Regions from separate parts of the Streptomyces sp. NPDC103540 genome, predicted to be linked through region 1. Evidence: riboswitches for the same ligand, from Rfam matches in the RefSeq annotation. Region 1 holds a riboswitch; the other holds the start of a gene.
The links. Region 1 has a riboswitch for cobalamin ahead of metE (5-methyltetrahydropteroyltriglutamate--homocysteine S-methyltransferase). Riboswitches for the same ligand answer to the same signal wherever they lie in the genome.
Positions count from the first base shown of each region.

Region 2: linked by a shared signal. The riboswitch ahead of ACZ6ZI_RS22495 (prenyltransferase/squalene oxidase repeat-containing protein) and the one ahead of metE (5-methyltetrahydropteroyltriglutamate--homocysteine S-methyltransferase) in region 1 are both predicted to bind cobalamin.

Region 1 covers NZ_JBVJMA010000002.1:230,721-234,827, forward strand. Annotated here, with positions in the region: gene aceB (malate synthase A) at 1-579, shown strand, start outside; gene ACZ6ZI_RS05665 (3-hydroxybutyryl-CoA dehydrogenase) at 576-1,469, shown strand; cobalamin riboswitch at 1,677-1,902, shown strand; gene metE (5-methyltetrahydropteroyltriglutamate--homocysteine S-methyltransferase) at 2,072-4,107, shown strand, end outside.
Region 2 covers NZ_JBVJMA010000009.1:98,873-102,979, reverse strand. Annotated here, with positions in the region: gene ACZ6ZI_RS22500 (prenyltransferase/squalene oxidase repeat-containing protein) at 1-1,973, opposite strand, end outside; cobalamin riboswitch at 2,367-2,495, shown strand; gene ACZ6ZI_RS22495 (prenyltransferase/squalene oxidase repeat-containing protein) at 2,596-4,017, shown strand.

The DNA.
Region 1 (4,107 bases):
CCGGCGGCCCACGAGGCGGCGCTCGCCAAGGTCCGCCTGGACAAGGAGCGGGAGGCCGAGGACGGCTTCGACGGCTCGTGGGTGGCCCACCCCGCTCTGGTGCCCGTGTGCCGCGAGGTGTTCGACGGGGTGCTCGGCGACCGGCCGCACCAGCTCGACCGCACCCGTGAGGACGTACGGGTGACGGTCTCCGACCTGCTCTGCGTACGACGGATCGGCGGGCCGCCGACCGAGATCGGCGTACGCACCAACATCGCCGTCGCGCTGCGGTACTTCGACGCCTGGCTGCGCGGTCGGGGGGCCGTCGCCCTCGACGGGCTGATGGAGGACGCCGCCACCGCCGAGATCGCCCGCGTCCAGGTCTGGCAGTGGCTGCGCCACCGGGTCGTCGACCGCGAGACGGTGCTGCGCCTGCTGGAGGAGGAACTCACGGCGTTGGGCGCCCAGTACCCGTGGGCGGCGTTGGACGAGGTCCGGGAGCTGTTCGAGCGGACGGCGCTGGCCTGCGAACTGCCGCTGTTCTTCACGCCCGGGGCCTACAGCCGCCACCTCGTGCGGCTCGCGGAGCGTCGGGCGTGAGCGGGGACGTGCGGCGCGTGGGCGTCGTCGGCGGCGGACGGATGGGCGCGGGCATCGCCGAGGTCTGCGCGCGGGCCGGGCTCGACACCGTGCTGTGCGAGGTGGACGCGGTCGCGGCCCGCGCCGCCCGGGAGCGGATCGCCGTCTCCCTCGAACGGGCGGTGCAGCGGGGCGGGCTCGACCGGATCTCCGCCGAGTCGGCGCTCGAACGGGTCACGGCCGTCGCTGACCTCGGCGATCTCGCGGACCGGCAGTTGGTCGTCGAGGCCGTCCCCGAGGACGCCGGGGCGAAGGCGGGGGTGTTCGCCGCGCTCGACAAGGTCGTCGAGGATCCGCGGGCGGTCCTCGCCACGAACACCTCGTCGATCCCCGTGATGCGCCTCGGCATGGCCACCGCCGGTCGCGCCGACCGCGTCGTCGGCCTGCACTTCTTCAACCCCGTGCCGGTCCTGCCGCTCGTGGAGGTCGTGACGACCCTGCACACCGCGCCGGACACCGTCACGGCCGTGACGGACTTCGCGACGCGGACCCTGGGCAAGACGGTGATCCACTCCCGGGACCGTGCGGGCTTCGTCGTCAACGCCCTCTTGGTCCCCTACCTGTTGGCCGCGATCCGGATGACGGAGTCGGGCCACGCCAGTGCCTCGGACGTCGACCTCGGCATGGAGCTGGGCTGCGCCCATCCCATGGGTCCGCTGAAGCTCGCGGACCTGATCGGACTGGACACGGTCGCCGCCATCGCCGAGTCGCTCCACGCCGAGTTCAAGGAACCCCTGTACGCACCGCCGCCGCTGCTGTCGCGGATGGTGGAGGCGGGGCTGCTCGGTCGCAAGACCGGCCGCGGGTTCCACGTGTACGACCGGGTCGAGGAGCCCGGACGGCCGGGCTGAGGGGCCCGGCGCGGGGCCGCCGGCCGAGGGTCCGGCGCGCCGCGGTGCGGGGGCGGGCAGCGGGTGGTGCCGCTGCCCGCCCCGTCCGCGTGCCGCCCCGCCCGCACGGGCGGCGGGACGGCGGCCGCGGCACCGGGATGCCGGGGCCGTGTCTCATCTCACCGTCCGCATGGCGAGACGCGCGCCGCGTGCGCGCACGGCGGACCGTACTCTGACCGGGCAGCTGGTTCGCCCCGTCCGCCAGGCGGGATGCGTCGTAAGAGGGAACCCGGTGGGAATCCGGGACTGCCCCGCAGCGGTGAGCGGGAACGACCGCCGTCATACGCACTGGGACCGGACAACGGTCCTGGGAAGCGACGGCCAGTAGGTGCCCGCCGGGAGACCGGCAGGCGTGCCCGCGAGTCCGAAGACCTGCCCGTTGCCCGCACGCGGACGTATTCCGCGGGCGGACATCCCGGTGACCTCGTGGGCGGGTCGGCGTACACGACGAGCGGCACGTGCGGTGTGTTTCCCCGCGGCGTGGTCCGCGCGTCCTGTCGTCCCTTCGCGTCCGCGTCCCGTCGTCCGGGATGTTGTGGACACATCTCGCGAAGGAGAGTTCCGTGACAGACAGGCCCGCAGCCGAGGCGACACGCGCCACCGTGTACGGCTACCCCCGCCAGGGGCAGGACCGGGAACTGAAGAAGGCCGTCGAGGGCTACTGGAAGGGCCGCGTCACCGCCGAGGCCCTCGGGGAGACCGCCCGCGAACTGCGCCGCTCGAACTGGCGGCAGTTGGCCGAGGCCGGTGTCCACGAGGTGCCCTCCGGGGACTTCTCGTACTACGACCACGTCCTGGACACCAGCGTCATGGTCGGCGCCGTCCCCGCGCGGCACCGCGCGGCCGTCGAGGCCGACGCCCTCGACGGGTACTTCGCGATGGCCCGGGGCACGCAGGACGTCGCCCCGCTCGAAATGACCAAGTGGTTCGACTCGAACTACCACTACCTGGTGCCCGAGCTCGGCCCCGACACCGTCTTCACCGCCGACTCCGCCAAGCAGGTCGCCGAGCTGCGCGAGGCCCTCGCCCTCGGCCACACCGCCCGCCCGGTCCTCGTCGGCCCCGTCACCTACCTGCTGCTGGCCAAGCCCGCACCCGGCGTGGCCGACGACTTCCAGCCGATCACCCTCCTCGACCGGCTGCTGCCCGTCTACGCCGAGGTCCTGGCCGACCTGCGCGGCGCCGGCGCCGAATGGGTCCAGCTGGACGAGCCGGCGCTCGTCCAGGACCGCACCCCGGCCGAACTGAACGCCGCCGCCCGCGCCTACCGCGACCTCGGCGGCGCCGAAGAGCGCCCGAAGTTGCTGGTCGCCTCGTACTTCGGGCGGCTCGGCGACGCCCTGCCCGTCCTGGCCAAGGCGCCGATCGAGGGCCTGGCCCTGGACTTCACCGAGTCGGGCGCCGCCAACCTCGACGACCTCGCGGCGGCCGGCGGACTGCCGGGCAAGCGCCTGGTGGCCGGCGTCGTCAACGGCCGCAACATCTGGATCAACGACTACGAGAGGTCCCTGGCCACCCTCGGCACCCTGCTCGGGCTCGCCGGGCGGGTGGACGTCGCCGCGTCCTGCTCCCTCCTGCACGTCCCGCTGGACGCCGCCGCCGAACGCCAGATCGACCCGCAGATCGCCCGCTGGCTCGCCTTCGCCCGCCAGAAGACGCGGGAGATCACCGTCCTGGCACGCGGCCTCGACCGGGGCACGGACTCCATCGCCGCCGAACTCGCGGCCAACCGGGCCGACCTGGCCTCCCGGGCCGGCTCCGCCCTGACCCACGACCCCGCCGTGCGCGCCCGCACCGCGGCCGTCACCGACGCCGACGGCCGCCGCTCCCAGCCGTACGCGCTGCGGAGCGCGGCCCAGCGCGCCCACCTGGGCCTCCCGCTGCTGCCGACGACGACCATCGGATCCTTCCCGCAGACGAACGAGCTGCGCACCGCGCGCGCCGACCTGCGGGCGGGGCGGATCGACGCCGGCGCCTACGAGGAGCGGATCAAGGACGAGATCCGCGAGGTCCTCGCCTTCCAGGAGAAGGCCGGGATCGACGTCCTCGTCCACGGCGAGCCCGAGCGCAACGACATGGTCCAGTACTTCGCGGAGCAGCTCACCGGCTACCTCGCCACCCGGCACGGCTGGGTGCAGTCCTACGGCACCCGCTACGTCCGGCCGCCGGTGCTGGCCGGCGACATCTCGCGCCCCGAGCCGATGACGGTCCGCTGGACCTCGTACGCCCGGTCGCAGACGACCAAGCCGGTCAAGGGCATGCTGACCGGCCCGGTCACGATGCTCGCCTGGTCCTTCGTGCGCGACGACCAGCCCCTCGGCGACACCGCCCGCCAGGTGGCCCTCGCCCTGCGCGACGAGGTGAACGACCTGGAGGCGGCCGGCACCTCGGTCATCCAGGTCGACGAACCCGCCCTGCGCGAGACCCTGCCCCTGCGGGCCGCCGACCACGCCGACTACCTGGCCTGGGCGACCGAGGCCTTCCGGCTCACCACCGGCGGGGTGCGGCCGGACACCCAGATCCACACGCACATGTGCTACGCGGAGTTCGGCGACGTCGTCGGGGCCATCGACGCACTCGACGCCGACGTCATCAGCCT
Region 2 (4,107 bases), on a different contig from region 1:
CCGGCGCGGAGCTGGGCCATGACACCGAGGGACTGCTTGAAGACGGAGGTGGCGTAGTGGTAGTTGCCCTTCGCCGCGCATTCCTGGACGGTCGAGGTCTTCTCCGCGCAGGTGATCTTGGCGAGGGCGGCGATCAGGTCCTGGCCGCCGAAGTCGCGGGGGTCGCGGCCGACGGCCTGGGCGAGAATGGCCGTCTTGCCGATGGAGCCGCCGCTCGCGTACTTCGTGCCGATGAGGGTCCAGTCGTGGATGCCGCGCTTCCTGCCGTCCTTGCCGCCCTTGTCCATGAAGTCGACGATGCGGCGCAGGGCGGCGTTGTCCCCGCCGGTGGCGGCGAGGGAGTAGGCGCCGTCGATGGTCATCCCGTAGTCGGCGAAGCCGGTGCCGGGCTCGCTCTCGTAGAAGCGGCCCTGGACCAGTTGGGAAGGGGCGGTCAGGTAGGCGACGCCCTTCCTCGCGTCGGGCCCCTCGCCCGCCGGCGGAGTGGTCGGCGGTGTGGCCGGCTTGGCGGTCACGGCGGCGAGATCGCTGCCGGCGCCCGCGAGGGCGGCGGTCGCGGTGGGGTACAGCCTGGGCTCGGTGTCGTCCTCGCCGAACCCGAATCCGCCCGTCGCCAACTGCCGCTTGGCCAGCCAGGAGACGCCGGCGTCCGCGAACCTCTCGTCCCCGAGGGCGCGCAGCGCCTGGGCGGCCCAGGCGGTGGCGGTCGGGTTGCCGGTCGTCTCGTAGTAGACGGCGGGCCAGGCGCCGGTGGGCAGCTGCGACCGCTTCAGGTAGTTGCGGGCCTTCTGGAGCACCGCCTCGTGGCCGCCGCCCCGCTCCAGGGCCAGGGTGAGCAGACCGGTGGCGCCGGCCTCGCTCTCGCATCCCGGGCTTCCGGGCCGGATGAGGATGCTGGTGAACCCGCCGTCCTCGCACTGGAGGGCCGCCAGTCGGGCCACCGAGCCGGCCGGCGGCGTCACACCGGCGTTGACCAGGGCGATGACGGCCATGGCCTGGGCGTCGGCCTGACCGGTGGTACGGAAGTCGCCCTTGGTGAAGCAGCCTTCGACCCTCTCGCCGTCCCCGATGTCGCGGGGGCAGGCGTACTTCACGAGGTCGCCGAGCAGGTCGTGCCCGCCGAACGCGCGAGGATCCTTGCCGGTGGCCTCCGCGACCAGCGCGAGCCGGGCCGCCGCGGTGGCGTCCGGGATCGCGTCCTTGCCGGCCGGGTAGGCGTACGCGTCGGTCTGCGCGGGCGTGTCGAGGAAATCGGCGATCTTCCTGGCCACGGGGCTCTTGCGGTCCGCCGCCACGAGGGCGAAGACGGCCTCGGTGGTGAGGAGGTGGTTCGGGGTGGTGGAGCCCTCGTCGACGACGCGGTCGCCTTCCTTGAGCGTCCCGGTGACCCAGCGCGTGGCGGCGGGGACGTCGATCCGGCCGGCGGGCACCTTGGGCGGGGCCGTCGGGACGGTCGGGTCGGGGGTGGTGTAGCCGCGTACGTCGTCGGGGGTGAAGGACGGCTGCCCCTTCGTGCCGCCGCCGACGTCGGTGCCGCCGTAGACCCAGGCCTCGACGTCGCCGGGCTTGGGCTTGCGGGCCATGGCTCCCAGCTGGCTGTAGGACCACTTGCGCTGCCCCGGCGAGGCCGTCCAGTACGACCAGTAGGCGGTGGCCTGCGGGGTCAGGACGCAGGCTTCCCTTTCCGGCGTGGGGTACTGCGTACCCGTGCCCTTGCCGATGCGGCAGAGGAAGGCGGGACCGTCGTGCACGGTGCCCGTCATGCTGAAGCCGGCCGTCTGGAGCAGCTCGTAGCCGGTGGTGGGAGTGGTGTCGCAGCCCTTCTCCACCCTGCCGCCGAACGGGGCGAAGTCCACGGCGACGATCGCGCCGGTGGTGGCGGTGCACCGCTCGATCGGGTCGGCCGTGGCGGGCCCCGTGCCGCCCACGAAGGCGGCGCTCGCGGCGGCCAAGGTCAGCAGCGCCGCTGACATGAGCGACAACAGCCCCGTGCTCCCCAGGTGTCGCTCTGATTGCTGTGCGGTCCCCACCACGGCCCCTCGTGTCGGCCGGGCGGACCAGTGCGTGGCGAAAAGGGCCTCCGCGGCCCGTGGGGTACACGGGGAAGGGAAGCCGTTCGAACCACGCCGTAGTCCGCGACGGCGTCTCTCGCTGCAAAAACCTGGCTCCAGGCATTCCGACTCGCCCGGACGGTGCCGGGCCTACGGTTGCGGGTCAGCGCCGGATTTCGACCGGCTTCCCCTGGAGCTGAGTGCTTATCAGTCGGAGTGGAACACGCGGATAAAGACAGCGTCAAGGTGGTCTGCGTCTCATGTGACACACCGTCGGCCGCTCCTGCCCGTGCCGGGTACGGCGGCTGGCGGACCCTTGATCACTCGGGTAGCGTCCTGGGCTGCCACATGGGGGAACCCGGCGCGAATCCGGGGCTGACGCGCAGCGGTGTGGGACGGCAGGGGGCCGTCCCGAGCCCGAATGCCCATGCGGCGAGGCACATCACAAGCCGTACCACGCGATCGGACGGCCGCCGCCGAGCTCCGGGCCGCCCGCCCGCCCGAGCCACGGCCTGGTCGGCGTCCCCCATTCCAGGAGCAGGCCATGTCCCGTACCCGTACCCGCACCTCCTCCCGCCGTCTCACCCTGGCGGTGCCCGCCGCGCTGGGCGCGCTCGTCCTCACCGCGCTGCCCGCCTTCGCCACCTCCTCGCCCGCCCAGATCGCCACGTCCAAGACGAACGGTGTGGCATACCTCAAGTCCCTCCAGGCCGCCGACGGTTCGTACGCGGGCGCGGGACTGTCCAACGAGTGGGCGTTCACGGCCTTCGCGGCCACCGGCACGGCCGTCGCCGACGTCTACCCGGGCGGCGACACCACCAAGAACGCCCGCACCGTCTACCGCAACCTGCTGTCGACGGCGGGCTGGCCGCAGGCCTCCCCGGTGGTCACCGACTACGAGCGCGGCGCCCTCAACGCGTACGCTGCCGGCATCGATCCGGCCCGCGTCTCGGCCTCCCGCAACCTGATAGCCAACATCTACTCCTACTGGCAGACCGCCGAGGCCGGTTACTTCGGCCCGTCCGGGAACTTCAACGGCACGGTCTTCGCCGCCCTCGCGCTGGGTGGCGCCAAGACCCAGGGCGGCGCGAAGCGGGTGCCGCAGGCGCTGACGGACTCCATGGTCACCCGCATCCGGGCCAACCAGCACGTGGACGGCGGGTGGACCTTCAACAAGGCCGAGGGCAATCCCACCGTCCTGAACTCGGCGAGCGACGTCGACATGACCGGCGCCGCCATGGCCGCCCTGTGCGCCTCCGGCGTCCCCAACACCGACACCGACGTCGTCCAGGCGAAGAACTTCCTCAAGAGCACCCTCGTCTCCGGCAGCGGCGCCTTCAACTCCCTCTACGGGGTCAACACCAGCTCCAACGGCTGGGGCGTGGCCGGGTTGAACGCCTGCGGCTTCAACCCGCAGACCGGCGACTTCCTCACCGGCAGCGGCAAGACCCCGATCGACTTCCTCATCGCCAACCAGTACAACCCCGCCGGCGGCTTCAAGTACAAGCCGTCCGACACCACCCCGACCGCGTACGCCTCCATCGACGCGCTGCGCGCGGTCGCGGGCGGCGGCTTCACCACCGCCCCGCCCGTCCCGGTCACCCCCGGAGCCCCGCAGTGGGTCGCCCAATCCACCTTCACCGCGGGGACGGCGACGAAGCTGGCGGTGACGATCGACGACGGCGCGGGCGGCCTCAAGGTCTGCTCGGTGTCCTTCACCCCGACCGCTGCGACCACCACCCTCGGTGACGTCCTCAACGCGGCGGTCACCTCCGCCGCTCCGTCCGGTTGCGTCACCGGCGTCACGCCGTCGTCCGGCACCGGGGCCGTCACGGCGATCAACGGCAAGACCAACAGCGGCTCCAACACGTGGAAGGTGAGCGTGGACGGCTCCTCCTTCGCCGGCGCCGCCCGCGACAAGGTCATCAACGTGGGCGACACCATCGCCCTGCGGTGGGGCGCCTGACCGCTCGCCGGCAGTCGACGAAGGGCCTGCTCGGCGCGCTGGAACCAGCGCGCCGAGCAGGCCCGACGGGCGATCGGAAGGCAGTCGGAC